Regions from separate parts of the Arthrobacter sp. NPDC057388 genome, predicted to be linked through region 1. Evidence: riboswitches for the same ligand, from Rfam matches in the RefSeq annotation. Region 1 holds a riboswitch; each other region holds the start of a gene.

Evidence for each region. Region 1 has a riboswitch for thiamine pyrophosphate ahead of ACFUTU_RS10935 (FAD-dependent oxidoreductase). Riboswitches for the same ligand answer to the same signal wherever they lie in the genome.
Region 2: it holds a riboswitch for thiamine pyrophosphate, as region 1 does, so the genes downstream of both, ACFUTU_RS19385 (bifunctional hydroxymethylpyrimidine kinase/phosphomethylpyrimidine kinase) here and ACFUTU_RS10935 (FAD-dependent oxidoreductase) in region 1, are expected to answer to the same signal.
Region 3: it holds a riboswitch for thiamine pyrophosphate, as region 1 does, so the genes downstream of both, ACFUTU_RS03500 (ECF transporter S component) here and ACFUTU_RS10935 (FAD-dependent oxidoreductase) in region 1, are expected to answer to the same signal.

What each region holds. Positions count from the first base shown of each region.
Region 1 is NZ_JBHVBL010000018.1:60,751-68,444, forward strand. It holds gene ACFUTU_RS10910 (DUF3107 domain-containing protein) at 1-148, shown strand, start outside; gene ACFUTU_RS10915 (hypothetical protein) at 157-459, shown strand; gene ACFUTU_RS10920 (4a-hydroxytetrahydrobiopterin dehydratase) at 456-1,154, opposite strand; gene ACFUTU_RS10925 (thiazole synthase) at 1,218-2,012, opposite strand; gene thiS (sulfur carrier protein ThiS) at 2,018-2,254, opposite strand; gene ACFUTU_RS10935 (FAD-dependent oxidoreductase) at 2,251-3,621, opposite strand; TPP riboswitch at 3,612-3,733, opposite strand; gene thiE (thiamine phosphate synthase) at 3,761-4,462, shown strand; gene ACFUTU_RS10945 (ferritin-like fold-containing protein) at 4,474-5,160, opposite strand; gene ACFUTU_RS10950 (RNB domain-containing ribonuclease) at 5,202-6,719, shown strand; gene ACFUTU_RS10955 (DEAD/DEAH box helicase) at 7,035-7,694, shown strand, end outside.
Region 2 is NZ_JBHVBL010000057.1:15,590-23,283, reverse strand. It holds gene ACFUTU_RS19390 (Rne/Rng family ribonuclease) at 1-2,524, shown strand, start outside; TPP riboswitch at 2,636-2,732, shown strand; gene ACFUTU_RS19385 (bifunctional hydroxymethylpyrimidine kinase/phosphomethylpyrimidine kinase) at 2,753-4,309, shown strand; gene rplU (50S ribosomal protein L21) at 4,637-4,945, shown strand; gene rpmA (50S ribosomal protein L27) at 5,005-5,268, shown strand; gene obgE (GTPase ObgE) at 5,386-6,975, shown strand; gene proB (glutamate 5-kinase) at 7,040-7,694, shown strand, end outside.
Region 3 is NZ_JBHVBL010000004.1:142,661-150,354, forward strand. It holds gene ACFUTU_RS03490 (energy-coupling factor transporter transmembrane component T family protein) at 1-130, opposite strand, end outside; gene ACFUTU_RS03495 (ABC transporter ATP-binding protein) at 127-1,767, opposite strand; gene ACFUTU_RS03500 (ECF transporter S component) at 1,767-2,387, opposite strand; TPP riboswitch at 2,460-2,603, opposite strand; gene ACFUTU_RS03505 (heme-degrading domain-containing protein) at 2,722-3,273, shown strand; gene ACFUTU_RS03510 (DUF4235 domain-containing protein) at 3,389-3,652, shown strand; gene ACFUTU_RS03515 (hypothetical protein) at 4,196-6,190, shown strand; gene ACFUTU_RS03520 (helix-turn-helix domain-containing protein) at 6,252-6,458, opposite strand; partial or broken gene ACFUTU_RS03525 (DUF2975 domain-containing protein) at 6,458-6,936, opposite strand; gene mnhG (monovalent cation/H(+) antiporter subunit G) at 7,030-7,428, opposite strand; gene ACFUTU_RS03535 (monovalent cation/H+ antiporter complex subunit F) at 7,418-7,694, opposite strand, start outside; gene ACFUTU_RS03540 (Na+/H+ antiporter subunit E) at 7,693-7,694, opposite strand, start outside.

The sequences.
Region 1 (7,694 bases):
CAAGGTCGTGGCCGAAGCCATCGCCAAGGGCAGCGAGCTCCGCCTGAACGACGAGAAGGGCCGCCAGATCATCATCCCGGCCAATGTCCTGGGCTACGTCGAAATCGGTGCGGAGGAAGTGCGCCGGGTCGGCTTCGGCGCCCTGTAGGCCGAGCAGTGCTGTCCCTCGCGATCGTGGTCCTGGTGACTGCCGCGGCCGGCTTCATCGTCTGGGCCAACGACAGGCGCCACACCAAGTACGGCATCCTCCTGCCGGCCGGTACGGCCACGGCAGTGGGCATGCTCGCCTGGATCATCTGCATCTGGGCGGGGCTGGGCTACCAGCCCGGACTGACGTGGATACCGTGGGTCCTCCCGATGGTGGCCGGGACCGCTGCCGCCCTCGCCGTGGCCGTCTACCTGGGCCGTGCACGCGCCAGGCAGGACACCCAGCGGCTAACGGCAGCGCTGAAGATCTAGCTGTCCGCAGAACCGGCATGCTCTGCCTGGCCCGGGTCCGGCCCCTGGCCCTCCTCGGTGCACAGGCAGAGCCGGTTCCCCTGGGCATCAGTGACCACCACCCAGGCGGGTGCGTGGTCACTGTTCATTAAGGCACCGGTTGCGGCTGTCTTCTCCAGCGCGGATCCCGACTCGGCCTTCGGGCGGTGGATGTCCAGGTGCAGGCGGTTGTCGTTGGGTGTCCGGGTCTCCTGGAACCACACGCCGGGACCGCGCCCGTACGGGTCCACCAGGTCCCCGGACCGGCCCTTGCGGTACCCGAGTGCGACGCGCCAGACCTCGGAAATCTCCACCGCGTCCGCGGTGTCGATGCCGATGTCCACCGACCGGTGCAGGCCCGGCTGGGCTTCGGCACCGGCCGCCGCCGCGGCAGCGCTGACCGAGGCGGCCGCTCCGGTATCCCGCGCGGTGACCTCGCCCCCGACGTCGTGGGAGCTGAACCGGATGAACACCCGGTTGTAGCGCCAGTCGAGGTCCGGGTGGTGGTCCATCTCCTCTGCCACACGCCCGACGGCGGCAATCAGCTCAAGCGCGACGGCCGCCGTCGGCGCCTTGAAGACGGTGACCAGCCCGCCCAGCCGGTACCGCCAGTCCGGAAGGCCTGCGAGGGCCTCGTCGATCTGGGTTCGGGTGAGGATGTCGTCCCTGGCGGCCACGGCTGGCTCCTTGGAAGTGCCTGTTGAGCCGCCGCGCGCCGCGCAGGATTGGAGCGGCCGGGCTTAGAGGAACTCCGCCCGGCCCTCCATGGCCGACGACGCCAAGGCATGCTCACGGCGCGGGATCCGCCCGCCCGCACGCGCCAGCCTACCGGCGATGACGGCGTGTTTGAAGGCCTCGGCCATGACCGCGGGGTTCTGCGCCCGGGTGACGGCCGTGGCCAGCAGCACGGCGTCGCAGCCGAGCTCCATGGCCAGCGCGGCGTCCGAGGCCGTGCCGATCCCTGCATCCAGGACCACGGGGACTGATGCCCGGGACACGATCAGCTCGATGTTGTGGGGATTGAGGATGCCCAGGCCGGTGCCGATCGGCGCTCCCAGCGGCATGACCGCGGAGGCTCCCAGGTTTTCGAGCCGCAGCGCCAGCACGGGATCGTCGTTAGTATAGGCGAAGACCTTGAAGCCGCGGTTGACCAGCTGTTCCGTCGCGTCCACGAGCTCGACGGCATCCGGCAGCAGGGTGTGCTCGTCCGCGATGACCTCCAGCTTGACCCAGTCGGTCTCCAGCGCCTCACGGGCCAGCTCGGCCGTCATGACCGCGTCCCTGGCCGTGAAGCAGCCGGCGGTGTTGGGGAGGACGCGGATGTTGTGGTCCACCAGCAGCTGGAAGAGCGAGCCCGTTTCGGCAGGCGAATAGCGGCGCATCGCCACGGTGGTCAGCTGCGTTCCGGACGCCACCAGCGCTGAGCCGAGACCGTCCAGGCTCGGAGCCCCTCCGGTGCCCATGATGAGCCGTGAGCCCAGTTCCACCCCGTCAATGACCAGGCTGTCCGCTGTTTCAATCAGTGTTTCTGCCATCGTGCTCATCCTCCTTGGACTGCCGTGACGAGTTCGATCTCGTCGCCCTCGGCAAGGGCGGTGCTGTGCCACTGGCTGCGGGGCACCACGGCTGAGTTGCGGGCCACCGCAACGCCCAGCCGCTGGCCGTCGGCTGCCTGCCCGCTGGCGGACAGGCGCCGTCCCGTGACCTGGCTGACGAGTGTGGTGACCGAGGCGCCCTCGCCTACTTCCTGTTCAATACCGTTCAGAGTGATGTTCATGCTGATTCCTTGCTTGGGTCAAATGTGACGTGCGTCATGCGGGGGTGGCCGCTCCGGGGCGGTGCTGCCGCTCCGGGCGAATCGGAAAGTCCGGGGGAAAACCGTGCCGGCCGGAACGCGGCCCAGCGGGGGTCGGTGATGCCGTCCATGAGCTGCCGGCAGATCGCCGCAGCCGCCGGAGTCAGCAGCACGCCGTGGCGGAAGAAGCCGGTGGCGATGATGAGGCCCGCCACGTCCCCGCCCGCCTCGCCACTCGCGGATACGCCCGCCGGCACGCGGCCCAGCAGGGGCGCGTTGTCCGGTGTGCCGGGCCGTGCCCTGGCGGTGGCTTCGAGCAGCTCGAGTTCGGCAACTGCCGGCAGCAGGGCCTGCGCGTCACGCAGCAGCTGGTAGACGCCGCCGGCGCTGGTGCCCGGCACGCTGTCCTCGCGCTGGGTGGCACCGATCACCACCGTGCCGTCCTGCCGGGGCACGATGTAGACCGGAACCCCCCGGACGATGCCCCGCACGGTGGCGGTGAGGAGGGGCTGCAGGTGCGCGGGGACGCGGAGCCTGAGGATGTCCCCATAGACCGGGCGCAGCGGCAGCTGAAGGCGTTCCGGCAGGTTCTGCAGGTGAGCGGCGGCCAGGCCGTTGGCCACCACCGTCTCGGCGGCAAGCACGCTTCCGCCCCCCGCCAGCCGGACCCCCCGGACCCGCCCGCTGTCCCAGAGCAGGCCGGCGGCGTGTTCCCGCACCGCGAATCCGTCCTCGACTCCGGTCCCCTGGCCGGCAACCCCCCGGCCCGCAATCTCCTGGGCTGCAATCTCCTGGCCTGCAATCTCCTGGCCTGAGCCGGCCAGCTCCGCCGCCAGCGCCCTGACAAGATTGCGCGGATCCACCTGATGGTCCGCGGGGATGTCCAGGGCGCAGGAGATGCCAGGGCTGAGCAGCGGCTCCCGGGAGCGTGCCTCGCGGATGGTCAGCGGCTCCACGTCCAGGCCGTGGCTCCGCTGGACGTCCCGCAGGTCCATCAGTGCCCGGCGGTCGGCGGGGTCCGCACCCAGCGCAAGGGTCGGCGTCGTCAGGTAACCGGAGTCCCCGCCGGTGGTGAGCGCGGCGGCGAACCCCGGCCACCTGGCCGAGGACTCCAGCATCAGTTCCAGGAGCCCTTCCTCCTGGTAATGCAGTTCGCTGACCGGGGCGAGCATGCCGGCAGCGGCCCAGCTTGCGCCGCTGCCGGGGGCTTGGTCAATGAGCACTACGGAACGGCCGGAACGCCGCGCCTCCCAGGCGATACCGTGGCCAACCACGCCCCCGCCGATGACGGCAACGTCAGCCTCAATGACTGTGGCGGCATTATTTTCGCCGCCGGGTCCAGGGTTCATGATTTCCTTCCCTACGCCGGTACTAACCGGATCAGGTCAAGCGGTCGGCTCTGACGCCCTCTCAGCCCTGCGCCTTTTATGACATCGGCGACGGGCTCCCGCGGTACCTGCCCAGTTTAGAGGAACTAAGGTGGTTGCCATGACCCAGCACTCTGCCCACACCACGGCCCGCCTGTACCTCTGCACCGACGCCCGCAAGGACCGCGGGGACTTCGCGGACTTCGTGGACGCGGCGTTTGCCGGCGGCGTGGACATCATCCAGCTGCGGGACAAGAGCATCGAGGCCGCCGAAGAGCTCGAACTTCTCGAGGTCGTCCACGCCGCGGCCCGCAGGCACGGGCGGCTCTGGGCCGTGAACGACCGCGCCGACATCGCCTCCATCGCGGGTGCACCGGTGTTCCACATCGGCCAGAAGGACCTGCCGCTGCGCGCTGCCCGGAAACTGCTGCACGATGCAACGGTGATCGGGCTCTCCACGCACAGCACGGAGCAGGTGGATGCCGCCATCGCCGCCGCGCACGGGCGCAGCGGCCTGGACTACTTCTGCGTGGGCCCGCTGTGGGCCACCCCCACCAAACCCGGGCGCGCCGCCGTCGGACTCGACCTGGTGACGTACGCGGCGCAGGCTGTCCGCACGGCGAACGAGGAACGGGTGGGAGGCCTGCTGCTGCCCTGGTTCGCGATCGGCGGGATCGACCGCACCAACGTGGAGCAGGTCCTGGCGGCCGGAGCCAGCAGGATCGTCGTCGTCCGCGCGATCACGGAGGCGCCGGACCCGGCAGCCGCCGCGGCCGAACTGCTCGACGCCCTCGACGCAACGTCCCCGGCTGCTGTCGTTTAGCGACCGGCAGGCTACCCGCTCAGGCCCAGCTGCACCATCCGCCGGGAATGGTTTTCCGCGACCTCGGCGGTGATGCCGCGGACCAGTTCCCGTGCGGTGGCCTCCGTGGCGCCGGGTTCCGCTTCGACGAACATCTCGCCCAGGAAGGCATGTTCGTGGCCGACCCGCTGGGCCTGGGTGATCGCCTCGCCCAGGAGGCGGCGGCCCCACAGCGCCAGTCTCGACGCGAGCCGGGGGTCATCGGCCAGCGCGCCCTTGAGCCGCTCACGGAGCACTGCCGTGGCCTCTTCGGAGGACTGGATCTGCCGGATCACGTCCCGGGTTCCGGCGTCCACGAACCGCGCCACGGCCTGGTAGAAATCGGCGGACACGGTGTCCACCACGTACGCCTTCATCAGGGATTCGTACCAGTCCGCCGGGCGGGTCCGTTCATGGAAGTGGTCCACGGCCGACTGGAACGGCAGCATCGCGTGTTCGACGTCAACGCCCATCTCTGCCAGCTTGGCGCTCACCAGCTCGTAATGCTGGAATTCGATGACGGCGATCCTGCCCAGGACGGCACGGTCGTGCAGCGTCGGCGAGTAACGGGCGTCGGAGGAGAGCCGTTCGAACGCGGACAGTTCACCGTACGCCATCACACCGAACAGGTCTGCGACGAAGCGGTCGTAGCGAGCGGTGCCAGCCGAGGATGTGCCCATAATCCAAGACTAACGGCGCAATTCGGGCTAACCTGATTTTCGTGTCACATCATCGGCTGTCGCCCAGCGTCCACGAGCAGACCAACGCGCTCGCGGATGCCCTGAGCGCGCTGCGGACGGAACTGGAGCTTCCCGGGGAATTCCCGGAAGAGGTGCTTAAGGAGGCCGAAGCCGCCGTCGCCAGCCGGGACTTCCCCGACCTGGACCTGACCGGGGTGGACTTCCTGACGATCGATCCGCCGTCGTCCACGGACCTTGACCAGGCGCTCTTCATTGAGCGGCTCGGCGGCGGTTACCGGATCCTTTACGCCATCGCCGATGTTCCGTCCTTCGTGCAGCCGGGCGGCGCGCTCGACGCCGAGACCCGCCGCCGCGGGCAGACGTTCTACGCCCCGGACGGCAGGATTCCGCTGCACCCGGAGGTCATCAGCGAGAACGCCGGCAGCCTGCTGGCGGGGCAGCTGTGCTCCGCCTTCGTCTGGGAGTTTGAACTCGACGCCACAGCCGAGGTGGTGTCCGCGCTGGTCCGCCGCGCTGCCGTGCGCAGCCGTGCCAAGCTGGACTACAAGGGGGTCCAGGCCGACCTCGATGCCGGCACTGCACCGCCCATGCTGCAGCTGCTGCGCGAAGTGGGCCGCAAGCGTGTCGACCTGGAGCGGGCCCGCGGGGGTGCCAGCCTGAACATGCCGGAGCAGGAGATCGTCCAGCTTCCCGACGGCGGCTACCGGATCGTGGCGGTCCCGCAGCTTCCGGTGGAGGACTGGAACGCCCAGATTTCGCTCATGACCGGGATGGCTGCAGCTTCCCTCATGCTCGACGGCAAGGTGGGGATCCTGCGCACCATGCCGGCCCCGGATGAACGCTCGCTCAGCCACTTCAAGCGGCAGACAGCTGCGCTGGGCAAGCCGTGGGACGGCCAGGAAAGCTACGGCGAGTACCTGCGCACCCTCGACCCCACCGACCACCGGCAGCTGGCCATCCTCCACTCGGCCGGCATGCTGTTCCGTGGCGCCACTTACACCCCTTTCGACGGAACAGTTCCGGAGGACGCCGTGCAGTCCGCCATCGGCACGGCGTACGCCCACACCACCGCGCCGCTGCGCCGCCTGGTGGACCGGTTTGTGCTGGTCATCTGTGACGCGCTGAGCAACAACCGGCCGGTGCCGGCCTGGGCCCGCGAGGCACTGCCCTCGCTGCCTGAAATCATGGCGTACTCCGACCAGCTGGCGGCACGGATGGAACGCCTTGCCCTGGACACCGTGGAAGCCGCGCTGCTGATCAACCACATCGGGCAGGAGTTCGATGCCGTGGTGATCTCCGGGTCGAAGCCGGCCAAAAACGGCAACGGCAGCGGCAACGGCAACGGGAACGGCGGCTCCGCAGGGAACGGCAATGGCAAGGGGACCAACGGATCCTCCCCCTCGGGAGTGGTGCAGATCGCCGAACCGGCCGTGACGGCCCGGTGTGAAGGGGAAATGGAGCCGGGCACCAAAGTCCGCGTCCGGCTCATCTCCTCGGACATCACCACCCGCGAAATCCGCCTCGAGCTCGTCGACTGACCCGGTGTGGACGGCAGCGGCTTGCGGCAGCTGCAGGCAGCTGCCGCCGTGCGAGTCAAGGAATGCACGGGTTTGCCAGTAGACTGGGTGGGTAGTAATGGATGCCCGGTCGTTGATTTCCTTGATTTGAAATTCAACAAGCCCGCCCCTACGCGATCTTGAGTTCCACCCGCCGGTCCCCAGTGCCGGCATAGATAGCCCGCGATCGGCTTCCACTGGAATTGCTTGCGCGCCTGAGCGTGCTCCGGAACGGCCCCGCGGCCAGCCCCGTTGAGCAGGCGGCGCCAATGCCTAAATGAATAAGGAAACTCCCCTGTGAGTGAATTGCATACCCACCAGCTGCTCTCCGACGACACCGGCACCGAGACCATCGAGCCGGAAGAGACCATCATCTCGGACGAGAAGCCGCACGAAATAGCCGAAAAGTCGTTCACCGACTTCGATGTCCGCGCCGACATCGTCGAATCCCTGGCGGACGCCGGCATCACGCACCCCTTCCCGATCCAGGCCATGACGCTGCCCGTGGCGCTGACCGGGCACGACATCATCGGCCAGGCCAAGACCGGCACCGGCAAGACTCTCGGCTTCGGCATCCCGGTCCTGCAGCGCGTGGTGGGCCGGGACGACGCCGGGTACGACAAGCTCCCCTCCCCCGGCGCACCGCAGGCGATGGTGATCGTTCCCACCCGCGAACTTGCCGTCCAGGTGGCCAACGACCTGCAGACCGCCTCCCGCAAGCGCAACGTGCGGATCGCCACGATTTACGGCGGCCGTGCCTATGAGCCGCAGATCGAGGCACTGCAGAAGGGCGTGGAGGTTGTCGTCGGCACGCCGGGCCGCCTCATCGACCTCTTTAAGCAGCGCCACCTGGTCCTTAAGAACGTGAAGATCGTCGTTCTGGACGAGGCCGACGAGATGCTGGACCTCGGCTTCCTGCCCGACGTCGAGACGCTCATCGCCGGCACGCCCGCCGTC
Region 2 (7,694 bases), on a different contig from region 1:
CGGCGGCCGGCGCCGGCGGCGCAGCCGCGGACGCCGCGGGCGCAGCCGTTCCGACCGTGAGATCACCGACGGCGAGGAGGGAACCGACGTTTCCGACGAGGCCGCCGAAGACGAAGGTATCCAGCCGGAAGACGGCGTGACGTCCCGCCGCCGGCGGCGGCGCCGCCGTGGTGACCAGGACCTGGAACTGACCGGCGGGGGAGAAGACGATCCGCCCAACACGGTCACCCGTGTCCGCGCCCCCCGGACCATCAGTGAGGCGCCGGCGAGCAACCGTGTGACCAGCGTCAAGGGATCCACGCGCCTGGAGGCCAAAAAGCAGCGCCGCCGCGAATCCCGCGATACCGGGCGCCGCCGCACGGTCATCACTGAGGCCGAGTTCCTGGCACGCCGGGAATCCGTGGACCGCCAGATGATCGTCCGCCAGCGCGATGACAGAATCCAGATCGGCGTCCTGGAGGACGGCGTCCTGGCCGAACATTTCGTCTCCAAGACGCAGCAGGACTCCCTGATCGGCAACGTCTACCTGGGCAAGGTGCAGAATGTCCTGCCGTCCATGGAGGCTGCCTTCGTCGACATTGGACGCGGGCGCAACGCCGTGCTGTACGCCGGTGAGGTCAACTGGGATGCGGCCACCCTTGAGGGCAAGCAGCGCCGGATCGAGAACGCCCTGAAGTCCGGCGACTCCGTCCTGGTCCAGGTCACCAAGGACCCCGTGGGCCACAAGGGCGCACGCCTGACCAGCCAGATCTCCCTGCCCGGCCGGTACCTCGTGTACGTCCCCGGCGGGTCCATGACCGGCATCTCCCGCAAGCTGCCCGACGTCGAACGCAACCGGCTCAAGCGCATCCTCAAGGACCGCCTTCCCGAGGACGCGGGCGTCATTGTCCGCACCGCTGCCGAGGGGGCCTCCGAGGAGGAACTGACCCACGACATCAACCGCCTCCGCGCCCAGTGGGAGGGGATTGAAAGCCAGGCGAAGTCCACCAAGGTCCTCGCCCCGGAACTGCTCTACGGCGAACCGGACCTGACCATCAAGGTTGTGCGCGACGTCTTCAACGAGGACTTCTCCAAGCTGATCGTGTCCGGCGACGAAGCATGGGACACCATCGAGGCTTACGTCACCTACGTGGCCCCGGACCTGGTGGGCCGGCTCGAAAAATGGACCAGGGACGAGGACATTTTCTCCGCCTGGCGCATTGACGAGCAGATCCACAAGGCGCTGGACCGCAAGGTGTTCCTGCCCTCCGGCGGCTCCCTGGTCATCGACCGGACCGAGGCCATGACCGTGGTCGACGTCAACACCGGAAAGTTCACCGGCAGCGGCGGAAACCTCGAAGAGACCGTCACCAAGAACAACCTCGAGGCTGCCGAGGAAGTTGTCCGCCAGCTGCGGCTGCGCGACATCGGCGGCATCATCGTGATCGACTTCATCGACATGGTGCTTGAATCGAACCGCGACCTGGTCCTCCGCCGCCTGGTCGAGTGCCTGGGCCGCGACCGGACCAAGCACCAGGTGGCCGAAGTGACGTCTCTGGGGCTCGTACAAATGACCCGCAAGCGGATGGGCACCGGACTCCTGGAAGTCTTCGGCGAGCAGTGCGAGGTGTGTGCTGGCCGGGGCGTCGTTACCCATGACGAGCCGGTGGAGCACCGCCGGGCCAACACCGTGGCAGCAGAGCACCACGTACACCGGGCGGAGGTCCAGCCTCCTGCACGGCCGGAGCGCAAGCGGCGCCGCGGCAAGGGCGGACAGCAGTCAGAAGGTGCTCCAGCCGCCCCTGCTGCAGTCCACCACCCTGACCCGTCGGAAGCAGAACGCCACGCCAAGGCTGAAGCCACCCGCGCTGCCCTTGCCAACATTGCAGCCGCCGCGCATGCCGCCCATCTGCATGAGGAGGCGGCGCACAATGCCGCCGCATCAGGGGAAGCCGCGCGGCCGGCGGCACCTGCAGCTGCCGCGCCGGAAAGCCCGGTGGTGCACCGCGCTCCGGAAACGGAAAGCGTTTCCGGACGTCCCGGGGCAGTCCTGACGTTCGGTGGCGAGAAGGTGATTCTTCCGTTCGTCGACCACAGTGAAGAACCGCCCAAGGAAGCACCCGCCCTGACACTGGACCGCCTGGAGGAGGCATTCGCGCACCTCGGCAGCCCGGTGGCTCCCGCCGAGAAGGAAGCCCCCGCCGCGACGGAAGAGGCCAGGGAAGAAACGCCGGCTCCAGCGGCTCCCGCCCAGCCGGTGGTCCGTCAGCCGGAAGGCCGGCCTGCCGGCGTCCAGCCTGCCGACGGTGCGGCCGGGACATCCCGCGGGCGCCGTCCGCGCCGCAACCGGAGCGCCAGCCGCCCGCAGGGTGCAGCCAACGAAACCTCCGTGGAGCACCACGAGGTCGCTCCGGCAGCCGCCGCGGGACACTCGCACGAAGCTAAGGCGCCGGGGACGGGAAACGATCAGGCATCCAAGCCGGCTCCGCAGCCAGCCGGTGAACCGATCATTCTGGGAGTTGGGGTACCCGCCTCGGAACTCTGAGTTGACGGGCCCCTGGGTCCGCCCGAAGGTCCGGTACCGCGACTGCGGTGCCGGACCTCCTGTCGCAAACGCCGGAATCAGCGCCATGTTTCGAAGGAACCGCTAGGCTGGAGGACTGACACGGGGTGCCGCGCACGGGCCGGCTGAGATCCAAACCCGTTGAACCTGTCCGGTTAGCACCGGCGAAGGGATGTCTTCTTGTCGACAGCACTGTCATCAGCATCGGTCATGCCCGCTCCTGAGGCCGCCGCCAATTCACTTCCGGATCACGCAGCGACTGCCATTCCGGCCGCTCGCGCGGTTCCCAGGGTCCTCGCCATCGCAGGCTCGGATCCGTCCGGCGGTGCAGGCATCCAGGCCGACCTGAAAAGCATCGCCGCCCACGGCGGCTACGGCATGGCCGCGATCACCGCCCTCACGGCGCAAAACACCACCGGCGTGAGCGGCGTCCACGTTCCCCCTGCATCTTTCCTGTCAGCCCAGCTGGATGCTGTCAGCGACGACATCCAAGTGGACGCCGTGAAGATCGGCATGCTGGGGGATGAAAAGGTGATCGCCGCTGTCCGCAGCTGGCTCGAAAACGTGCGTCCCGGCGTCGTGGTTCTCGACCCCGTGATGGTGGCCACCAGCGGTGACCGGCTCCTGCAGGAGTCTGCGGAGGCAGCACTCCGGAAGCTGCTGCCGCTCGCGGACCTGATCACGCCGAACCTTCCCGAACTTGCCATGCTGCTCGGGGAAACGGAGGCCGCGGACTGGGCGGGCGCCCTGGACCAGGGCAGACGCCTCGCTGAGCGGACCGGTGCCACGGTCCTGGTCAAAGGCGGTCACCTGAACGGGGCCACCTGCCCTGACGCCCTCGTCAACACCGCCGGGCTGCTGTCCGCGGAAGTGGTGGAGGTGGCCGGCGAGCGGATCGCCACGCGGAACAGCCACGGCACCGGATGTTCGCTGTCGTCCGCCATGGCCGCCGTGCAGGCGCGGCTGGGCGACTGGGAAGCGTCACTGCGGGAGGTCAAGCCCTGGCTGGCCGAGGCGTTGCGGACCTCCGGAGGGCTGGAGGTCGGCGCCGGCAACGGCCCGATCAACCACTTCCACCACCTTGCCGGGGCTGGGGGTTCAGCCCAGTCCGAACCGAAGGGCGGATTCGCGGAACTGCTGCGTGCCGAGACCTTCACCCATCTGGAAGCCATCTACGGTTTGGGCTTCATCCGGGGGCTTGCCGGGGGCACTCTGCCGGAGAAGGAATTCGCGTACTACCTCGCCCAGGACGCCATCTACCTCAACGGCTACTCTCGCGTCCTGGCGCGGGCCAGCGCACTAGCCCCGACCGAGGCCGAGCAGCTGTTCTGGGCCCGGTCGTCCCAGCAATGCCTGGAAGTTGAATCTGAACTGCACCGCAACTGGCTCAGCACCCGCACGGTGCAGACGGAGCTGGGGCCGGTCACGAAGTCCTATGTCGACCATCTGCTGGCTTCCTCGGCCGGAGGCAGTTACGCCGTGCTGGTGGCAGCAGTCCTGCCCTGCTTCTGGCTCTACGCCGAAGTGGGGGAGACCCTGCACGCGGAGTACCTGGCCGCCGGGGCGGATGCCGGGCACCCGTATGCGGAGTGGCTGCGGACCTACGCCGACGAGGACTTCGCTGCCGCCACCCTGCGGGCCATCGAAATAGCGGATGACGCCGGCCGTGCCGCGTCGGCGGGGGAGCGCGAAGCGATGGTCACCGCCTTCCGGCACTCCTGCCGGTACGAGGTGGAGTTCTTCGACGCGCCGAGCCGGCACAGCTGAACGGAAGCGCGCCCGGCACCCGGTAAGATGGTCGCGCACGGCACCGGATGTCCGGAACGGCGTCCCCTGTGGCGCCTATCACGGACAACCCGCCAGTGCCAGCCTCATTTGCGGCCGACGTCGGAATTAGCGTATTCTAGATCTTCGGTGCTTACGCCAACACTTGGGTTATGACCCGGACCGCCCTGTCGGGCTTGTTCCTGGGATAGCTCACGGGTTCCCCCGGGCAATCCACGGCGTTGAGGCACAGCGAGAACCAGGCCAATTTCCGGACCCGGGTTCCGCACGCAAATTTAGTAATAAACGTCGAGAGAAGTGAGTTCCCAAGTGGTGTACGCGATTGTCCGCGCAGGCGGCCGCCAAGAGAAGGTTTCTGTTGGAGACTTCGTTACCCTGAACCGCGTCGCCGGTGGAGCTGGCAGCACCATTGAGCTGCCCGCGCTGCTCCTGGTAGACGGTGACAAGGTCACCTCCGCAGCTGCGGACCTGGCCAAGGTGACTGTTACGGCTGAGATCCTCCAGGACCTCCGTGGTCCGAAGATCGTCATCCAGAAGTTCAAGAACAAGACCGGTTACAAGAAGCGCCAGGGTCACCGCCAGGAACTGACCAAGGTCAAGATCACCGGCATCCAGTAACTTCCGGTTACTGTCCAGGTTTCCAGCAGTTTCACCAGAATTAAAGGCAGGCATTTCAAATGGCACACAAAAAAGGCGCGAGCTCCACTCGCAACGGCCGTGACTCCAACGCCCAGTACCTCGGCGTCAAGCGCTTCGGCGGCCAGGTAGTTTCCGCTGGCGAGATCATCGTCCGCCAGCGCGGCACCCACTTCCACCCCGGTGCAGGCGTTGGCCGTGGCGGCGACGACACCCTGTTCGCTCTGCAGGCAGGTGCCGTTGAATTCGGCACGCGCCGCGGCCGTCGGGTCGTCAACATCGTTGCTGCTGCAGCTGCAGAGTAACAACCAGTTCTGAACCGGTGGAGCGGGCCATGATGGCTCGCTCCACTGTTCTTTTAACCGCATTACAATCGATTTGGACGTCCAGGACGGCCGGATTCAGCAATAGAGGAGATTCACGTGGCGAGCTTTGTAGACCGGGTAGTACTGCATGTATCCGGCGGTACCGGCGGCCACGGCTGTGTCTCCGTGAAGCGCGAAAAGTTCAAGCCGCTGGGCGGGCCCGACGGCGGCAATGGCGGCAATGGCGGCGACGTCATCCTGCGCGTCGACTCGCAGACCACCACGCTGCTGGACTACCACCATGCGCCGCACCGGCACGCCACGAACGGCGGCCCCGGCATGGGCGACTGGCGTGGCGGCAAGAACGGTGAAACCCTCGTGCTGCCCGTTCCGGACGGCACCGTCGTCAAGACCAAGGACGGCAAGGTCCTGGCCGACCTCGTGGGCGAGGGGACCGAATTCGTCGCCGCTTCCGGCGGCCAGGGCGGGCTCGGCAACGCCGCGCTGTCGTCCCAGAAGCGGCGGGCACCCGGTTTTGCCCTGCTGGGCATCGAGGGCGAAGCCAGCGACATCGTCCTGGAGCTGAAGTCGATCGCCGACATCGCCCTCGTAGGATTCCCCTCGGCTGGCAAGTCCAGCCTTATCGCGGCCATGTCCGCCGCCCGCCCCAAGATTGCCGACTACCCCTTCACCACCCTCATCCCCAACCTGGGCGTGGTCCAGGCCGGCGACGTCCGGTTCACCATCGCCGACGTTCCGGGCCTCATCGAGGGCGCCAGTGAAGGCAAAGGCCTGGGCCACAACTTCCTCCGCCACGTCGAACGGTGCGCGGCTTTGGTGCACGTCCTGGACTGCGGTACGCTCGAATCTGACCGAGATCCGCTCTCCGACCTCGCAATTATCGAAACCGAGCTCGAAAAGTATGCGGTGGACATGAGCTACGCCGGCTCGAACGGCGAAGTTGTTCCGCTCAACCACCGCCCCCGGCTGGTGGCCCTTAACAAGGTCGATCTCCCGGATGGCAAGGACATGGCCGAGTTCGTCCGGCCGGAGCTGGAGTCCCGCGGCTACCGTGTCTTTGAGGTATCAGCCACGAGCCATGAGGGCCTGCGACAGCTAGGCTTCGCCATGGCAGAGATCGTCAAGGCCGCACGCGACAGCGTGGAAACCGCACCGCCGAAGGTACATGCCCCGGTACTGCGGCCCCGTGCAGTCAACGAGATCGGTTTCCGGATCCGCCGCGAGGAGAAGAACCTGGAGCCGCTGTTCCGCGTCCTGGGCGAAAAGCCCGTTCGCTGGGTCAAGCAGACGGACTTCACCAACGAGGAAGCCATTGGCTACCTCGCCGACCGCCTGGCCAAGCTTGGCGTGGAAACCGAGCTGTTCAAGCAGGGCGCCAAGCCCGGCGACACTGTGGTGATCGGCGAGGACGACGGCGTGGTGTTCGACTGGGAGCCCACCATGATGGCAGGGGCCGAGCTGCTGGCTTCGCCGCGCGGCACGGACGTCCGGTTCGCAGACATCGGCGACCGTCCCACCCGAAGCCAGAAGCGCGAGGAACAGATGGAACGGCGCGAGGCGAAGGCTGCGGCACGGGCCGAACTGGAAGCCGAACGCAAGGCCGGCATCTGGACGGAGTCCGTCAGCGCGCGCCGGGCAGCCCAGCCCCTGAAGGAGAGCGGACTGAACACCGAACATGAGGAGTGAACCCGCACACGTGACCGATACTTCCGCAATTGTCATCGAGGAACCCAAGACCGACGACCGCAGCATGCTCGCCAGGGCACGCCGCATTGTGGTCAAAGTAGGATCGTCGTCCCTGACCAGCATCAAGGGCGGAATATCGGAGGAGGCACTGACCGAGCTTTCGGACGTGCTGGCCGCCAAGTGCAACGCCGGGACCGAGATTATCCTCGTCTCCTCGGGCGCCATCTCCGCCGGCCTGGCACCCCTGGGACTGGCCAAGCGGCCCCGCGACCTCGCCACCCAGCAGGCTGCGGCCAGCGTGGGGCAGGGCCTGCTCATGGCCCGTTACACGCATGCGTTTGCCGCCCACGGCGTTACCGTGAGCCAGGTACTCCTCACCGCCGATGACCTCATGCGGCGCAGCCACCACACGAATGCCTTCCGTGCCCTCAACCGGCTGCTGAACCTTGGCGTCGTGCCTGTGGTGAACGAGAACGACACCGTCGCCACGCACAAGATCCGCTTCGGCGACAACGACCGCCTGTCAGCCCTCGTGGCGCACCTGGTACGGGCAGATGCCCTGGTGCTGCTGTCCGACGTCGACTCCCTCTACGACGGTCCGCCCGCCAAGGGCGCCAAGCGGATTCCGCAGGTCGACAGCCCCGAGGACCTCGACGGCGTCTCCATTGGCAGGACCGGCAAGGCGGGCGTGGGTACCGGCGGCATGGTCACCAAGGTGG
Region 3 (7,694 bases), on a different contig from region 1:
CCGAGGCGGACATCCAGTCGATGGACAGCGCCAGGGCCAGCGTGATGAGGAAGACTGCCGCGAATTTGGCCAGCGGGTTGGCGCGCGTCAGCAGGGCCCGGTTTCCGGCAAGTGTTAGCGCTTCCCTCATGTCGCTGCCTGTTCCGGACGCGGCTGGGCGGCTCGCGGCGCGGCGGATCGTGATTCGGCCGTCCCGGGGCGGCCGCCGGAGCCCAGCCTCAGCTCGGTGCCGCCAAGGACATGGGTGAACTCCTCGTCGTGGGTCACCGACACCACGGCCGTGCCGGCGTCGAGCAGTTCGGAAAGGAACGAGGCCAGCTCCGCCCAGGTGTTGGCGTCCTGCCCGAAGGTGGGCTCGTCCAGGACCAGCACCTGCGGGTGCGCGGCCAGGACCGTGGCCACGGACAGCCGGCGTTTCTCCCCGCCGGAGAGGGTGTACGGGTTGGCGTCCACCAGATGGGTGAGGCGCAGCCGCTCCAGCAGCTCGTCAACGCGCTCTTCGCCATGTCCCAGGTGGCGGGGGCCGAACTGCAGCTCGTCCAGCACACGGCCGGTGACGAACTGGTGCTCGGGTTCCTGGAACACCGTGCCGATCCGGGAGATCAGCTGCTCGGCCTTCCATTTGTAGGGGTCGATGCCGGCGCCGGCGCTCAGCCCGAGCGTCGCGGAGACCCTGCCGTCCACCGGCGGAAGCAGCCCGGCGAGGGTGAGCGCAAAGGTGGATTTACCGGCGCCGTTGGGCCCCGTGACGGTCAGCGCCTCACCGGCCCGGACCTGTGCGGTGACGTCCCGCAGCACCGGCACCGGCGGCAAGGAACGGAAACCCCGGCGGCGGGGACGTTCCCGCGAGACCGCGAGCTTCTCCGCGGCCAGCAGCAGCCCGCCGGCGCCACTGCCGGCGGACGGCGGAACCAATCCGGCGCAGCGCCGGCGGGTTTCAGGAACGTAGCCGGGAACCCAGACGCCGGCGGCGGTGAGCTTTCCGCGGGCCTGTTCCAGGACCTCGTCCGGCGTGCCGTCGATCAGCACCGCGCCGTTGGCGTCAGAGCCCGGCTGCAGGACCACGATCCGGTCCACAAGGTCCTTCCACGCGGCCACCCGGTGCTCCACCACCACCAGGGTGGCTCCGGTCTTGTCCAGGCAGCGGCCCACGGCGTCCCGGACCTCCAGGACGCCTGCCGGATCGAGATTCGCGGTGGGCTCATCCAGCAGGATGAGCCCCGGCCGCATCGCCAGGATCCCGGCGAGCGCCAGGCGCTGCTTCTGGCCGCCGGACAGGGCCGACGTCGGGTGGTTCAGCGGGAGGTGGGACAAACCGACGTCGTCCAGCGCCTCGTGCACGCGGCGCCAGATCTCGTCGCGCGGCACCGACAGGTTTTCGGCCCCGAAGGCGACGTCGTCGCCGAGGCGGGAGAGCACCACCTGGGTTTCCGGGTCCTGCTGCATGAGTCCGGCGCGTCCCCGCTGTACGCGCGGGGACGCGCCGTCGATGAGCAGTTCGCCGCTCTCGTCCGCGTCGTCGCTGTCCCGGGTCCCGGCGTCGTCCGTTGGGCCACCGGCGTCACTGTCCCCCAGCACGCCGGCCAGGGCGTGGAGCAGCGTCGATTTGCCGGCTCCGGAGGGGCCAAGCAGCAGGACGCGCTCACCGGGGCGGATGTCCAGGTCGAGCGCGCGGACGGCGGGTTTGGTACGGCCGGCGTGGCGCCAGCCCCAGCCGCGGGCGTGGACCGCGGCGGGGCGGACGCCGGCGTCGTGGGAAGCGGGCATCAGTTGAAGACGGGCTCCGTGGCTGCCTTGCGGGACGCGAAGGAGCTCAACACACCGGTTTTGGCCAGGCCGCGGGTGGCGATCCAGGACAGCGCGCCGGCGATGACCGCACCGGAGATGGCGCAGAACACGATGTACGCGAACTTGTCGCCGGCGGTGTATGCGATGTTCCAGCCCCACGGCGCGAAGGAGTCGTTGAGGCCGCAGAACAGCCCGGCGCCTGCCCCGGCCAGCAGCGAAGCGGGGAGGTTGAACTTCCGGTACGCCAGGGCGGCGAACACGAGCTCCGCACCCAGGCCCTGGAGGAGACCGGAGATCAGCACCGTGGTGCCGTACTGCGAGCCCATGAGGAGCTCGCCCGTGGCCGCCACCGTTTCGCAGAACAGGGCAGCGCCCGGCTTGCGGATGATGAGCATGCCCAGGACCGCCGGAATCATCCAGCCGCCTGCGTACAGGCCGGTCAGCGGCGGATAGACGGCGTTGACGGGAGTGGAGATGAGGTTGGCACCCTGGGACCATGCCCAGAAGATCACGCCGCCGGCGACGGCGATAAGCGCCGCCACCACGATGTCCGCCACGCGCCAGTTGTAGCTGGTCTTCTTGATTGCTGCAGTTGTCATGATGGTCCTCCTGAGGAACAGGAGGGGAAAGCGTTACCCCGGCTGCCGGTGGCTGGGCCTCCTGCTGCCGGGCACTCTGAGAACTCGACTCCCTTGCGCCGGTACTAGCCGGATCAGGTTCGAGGGTCTGCGGCTGTCCGCACTCTCAGCGCCCATCCGCGGTTGCGCTGGCTGCTGCCTTTGCATCCCGACGGCGGCGCTCCCCTGTCGTGATAAATCTGCCCTTGTGGGCGGGTCCAGTTTACACCCCGGCGGCCCCGGAATCCCGGGCCCGCCGTCATAATCCGGGAGACAGCCTGCTGGCCGGACCGGCTGCGCGGAGTACATTGGGGCCATGACGCAACAGGACTCCGCCGGCTCTGCCCTGCCCGCCTTCGACCCCGATTCCGCCGAGGAACAGCCGGCCGGATCCCTCGAAGCCCTGATCGGCCGGATCGAGGGTGAGATCGCCGAACTGCAGTTCCCCAGGTTCAGCAAGGACGACGCCCTGGCCCTCGGCCTGGAACTGGTGGAACGGGGCAAGGAGGACAACCTGCCCATCGCCATCGACATCACCAAGGGCGGGCAGGTCCTCTTCCATGTGGCGCTTGAGGGAGCCACCCCTGACAACGAGGGCTGGGTGCTGGCCAAGCAGCGTACCGCCGCGCGCTACGAGGAGCCGTCGCTGCTCGTGGGCCTGCGCGGCAGGGTCGGCGGCGGACGGATCGAGGACAACGCGTGGTTCGACCAGTCCACCTACGCCGCCCACGGCGGAGCCTTCCCCATCTATGTGCGGGGTGTGGGCGCGGTGGCCGTGGTCACGGTCTCCGGACTGCCGCAGAAGGCGGACCATGACCTCGTGGTCCAGGCGTTGCGGGAAATCCACCGCTCCATGCCGGCGGACTGACGCCTCACGCGCTTGGGCCACGCCTCATGCGCTTGGGCCACGCCTCATGCTGCCGGGCTGCCTCATGCGGTTAGGCTAGGGAAAGACCAGTGTTCATCACGCTAGGAGTTCCGGAATGAGTTTCTTCATCAAACTGCTTGGCACCGGCATCAGCCTGCTGGCAGGGTTCGCCGGCACCAAGGCCGTCGACACCATCTGGGAAAAGGTCACGGGGCAGAAGCCGCCCAAGGGTGACAAGGACGATGTTCCCACCACACTGCGGACCGCCCTGACGTTCGCCCTCGTCTCCGCTTCCGTGAGCGCCGTAATCCAGGTCCTGGCCAACCGCGGCACGCAGCGGGCCATCACCCGGTTCGCCAAGACCCAGGACATCGTCTAAAGGGCGGATCCTCCCCGGCCGGGCCCCCTTCCCGGGACCTGCGCCCCCAACATCGGGTGGGTCGCCCCGAAACCCGTTCCGGGTCAACGGCCGGGTTTCCCCAAGCACCCCAGGACATACTGTTGCTGTTCCGAACCCGGCAGTGCTGATGACCTCGGCCGGGCCCGGAACAGCCGGACCCGGCACCGCAACCCGCGGTGCCGGGTCCGTTCGCATACTGCAGGCTTTGTCCGCAGCGCCTGCCCCGGGACATGCCTTAGAACCGGCGCTGCGACATGCCTTAGGACCGGCGCTGCGTGCGGCACTGGGACCGGCACTGGGACCGTCAGGGGGGGCCGGTCGGGGCGTCCGGCAAGGAGGCCGGCCGGCCCTGCCACGGGGCTGCAGAAGTCACGAACGCGCCCCTGGCCGGACCCGGGCAGGTCCCCCCACTGCTCTTGAGAAAGCTTTGATTCTCAAGGTTTCTCCAACCTGGAGGCCGAACGTTTTTCCAACCACCACCCCTTTTAGTGGATGCCATCAGCGTCTTTCGAGGAGACAAAAATGGTACCCACCCCACATTTCCTGTCGGCCCAGCGCCTGACGCCACGGCACCGGGCCCCACGCCCGGCATCCCGCCGGCGCGGGATCGCCGCCACGACCGCCCTGCTGCTGGCTGTGACGGGCGCCGGAACTTCCCTGGCCGCCACGCAGGTCACCCGGACGAACCCAAGCAAACTGACCGCCGTCGGACCCGTCAACACTGAGTACGGCTTCCCGTCCTGGTACGAGGACAGCAACAAGACACGCGTCGAGCTCTGCCTCGACGCGGAAAATCCGCTCTGCGGTTTCCTGCCGGGTGACATCCCGGACGAGACCGCCCCCATTTCGTTCCCGGACAACTTCCCGGACGAGGCGTTCTATATGCTTGCCGGCTCGGAGCTGACCTTTCCTAACGGCGGTCGCGCCGTCCTGGTCCTCGGCCTCGAGGCAGCCTTCGCCAACACCGTCACCCAAGGCGACCAGGTGGTATTCGGGCGGCAGCGCATCGTGGTCAAGGGCGGCCCCGCCAACAGCACCCTGACGTTCCAGCACCCGTACGGCACCATCACCATCGACACCGACGGGGCCGGCGACGGCAAGCTCGTCGAAGACATCTCCCCCGCCGCCGGCAACTTCACCACGGCACTGAAGAGCAACATCGGCCCGTTCCTGAAGTGGGATCCGGCCACCGCACCGGCAGCACCCGAGGGATACCTCGGAGACCCGGCCCAGGACCACACCGTCACGGGAAGCCCGTTCGGCTACAACAAGTTCTCGGTCAACGGCGGCGGCCTGTCCCTGGAAACGGACCAGTTCACCGTCCAGGGCAAGATCTCCACCAACCAGGGCGTCAACGGCGACAGTGCCGTCCTGAACGGGAACATGATCGACGTCTTCGCCAGCAGCGGGAACGGCGCCCAGCTCCAGGTCGACGGCCAGGCCGGAGTCTTCGAAACCACCCCCATGCTCAGCGACCCTGACACCGGCCGGTACTACGCCCGGGTCCAGTTCACCGGAACAGCGCCTTCCACCGTGAAGGTCACCAACATCGGCGACAAGCCCGCCAGCAGCAGCCAGGTCGACGTCACCAAGCCCAGCGGCGTCATGATCACCAAGGCGGTCTACGACGGAACCAGCCTGACCGTAGGCGCCATCTCCACCGCCGGCTATCCGCTGACCGTCACCGGGCTGGGCACCATGGAAGCCTCGGCCACCGGCACCGGCGCGGAGAAGTCGTTCTCGGTCAAGGCTCCTCCGGCCTCCGTCACCGTGAAAACCCCGAACGGGGGGTCGGCCACCCTGCCCGTCGTCATCTCCGGCGGCGCAGCTACCCCTGTCGGCCTGGACCCCGTCACCCCCGCCCCGGACCCGGGCCCCGTCGTCGACACCGGCAGCGGCCCCGTCACTGGGGAAACCCAACCGGCGGCTGCTGTGGCCACCGCGGCGTCCACCGCCATCACCCCCGGTGGAACCGTCCAGCTGGACGGCAGCACGTCCACCGGCGCAGCCAACTACAAGTGGAGCCAGGTGGGCGGACCCGCCGTCACCATCACCGGCGACACCACTGCCAAGCCGACTGTCACCCTGCCGTTCCACGCCAAGGCCAGTGACACGGCTCCGCTGGCGCCGCTGGCCAGCGGCCCGGTCAAGATGCAGCTCATCGTCACGGATGCCAACGGCATCGGCAGCAGCCCGGCCACAGTGGACCTGAACGTCCAGACGGACACCGTTGCAGTGGCCGGTTCCCGGCACCGGCTCGGCACCGAACTCCGGATCACGGGCACCTCAACACTGGCAGGCAACACGGCAGTCCTGGTCCCGGCCACCACCGTGGTCATCTACGACACCACGCCCGTAAGGGGCGTCATCTCCTACGCCAGAATTGGCACGGCACAGGTCGACACCCTCGGCAACTGGTCCTACCGGGCCAAGCCCGGGCCGAACCGGCAAATCACTAGCGTCCTGGTCCAGTCCAGCCGCGGCGGCACCGCAACCGGAGTGGTGGCAACCCGCTAACCCCACGCAAGTGCAGCCGGGGCCCTGTCTGTTCAGCAGGCAGGGCCCCGGCCCGTTTAAGCTAGCCGTCGACCCATTCGAGGAGGTCGCCGGGCTGGCATTCGAGGACCCGGCACATGGCCTCCAACGTACTGAACCGCACAGCCTTGGCCCGTCCGTTCTTCAGCACGGCCACGTTGGCCGGGGTGAGTCCGATCCGGTCGGCGAACTCCCCCACGCTCATCTTGCGCTTGGCCAGTTCGACGTCGATGCGCACCACAATGGGCATCAGATCACTGCTTCCATGTCGGTCCGCAGAGCCGTCGCCTGCCGCAGCAGCGCCCGCATCACCACCATGAGCAGTCCGAGGACGGCGCCGCCCACCAGCATCAGCATCAGCAGCATTGGCACTCCGGGATCATCCGCGTTCAGCATGATGTAGATGAAGGCACCGAGCAGGAGGACCAGGCGGTGAGCGTTGCCCACACGATGGCGTTCACCCACGCCAGGGCTGCCTTGCTGAAAATGCGGTCCCGCTTCACCATGGTGAGGAGTTTCCAGGTGCTCACGATGACCACCTGCACGCACGCAACCTCCACCACGGCGAAGACCGTCAGCGGCCACTGCAGGTAAGCCCTGGACGGGTCTTCGGCGGCCATGTGCGCGAACTGGCCCGGCAGGGACAGGGTCTGGAACACCACCAGCAGGGCGAAGGCCATGACCAGCAGGATCCTAAGGACGGTTACCGCGAGGTTTGTCTTATGCATGGATCGAGTATCGCTGTTTTCCTATCGAATTTCAATCGATCCGAGCGCGGAAAGATCAGGTTCTGGTTCCATCTGGCTCAACGGACCGTGCTTTTACCCGTCGTCGGTTTCCGGCTTTTGGGCCGCTTTGGCGGCCTTGAGCACGACAGCCTCCAGCTCATCGGTGCTGAGCAGCTCCTTGTGAAGGTGCTTCGTGCGGTAGCCGGCACGTCCCACCATGTGGGCGGAGACGGGGACGGTGAGCAGCTGGAAGATCCAGGCCACCAGCAGCACCGGCCACACCCACCACGTCCGCAGCTGCAGCCCCACCGCGGCGAGCAGCAGGAACAGCCCAAGCACCTGCGGCTTGGTGGCCGCATGCATGCGGCTCATCAGGTCCGGGAAGCGCAGCAGGCCGATCGCGGCGGCGAGGGACATCAGGGCTCCCACCACCATGAACACGGCCGAAACGGCGTCGATCACGGTATCCACGGCATTCGGTTCAGGACTCATTGGGCTGCTCCCGCCGGTCGGCCACGAAGCGCGCCACGGTCACTGAGCCGATGAAACCGATCACGGTGATGGCAACCACCAGCATGAGGTTGTTCAGGTGCCTGTTGACGGCCATGTCGATGCACAGCGCCGCGCCCAGGATGGCGAGCAGCACGTCCGCGGCCAGAACCCGGTCCAGCAGCGAGGGCCCGCGGGCGATGCGGATGATCGCACCCGCCGCGGCGAGGGCCAGCGCAACGGCCGTGACGGTGAGGACCGTATCCATC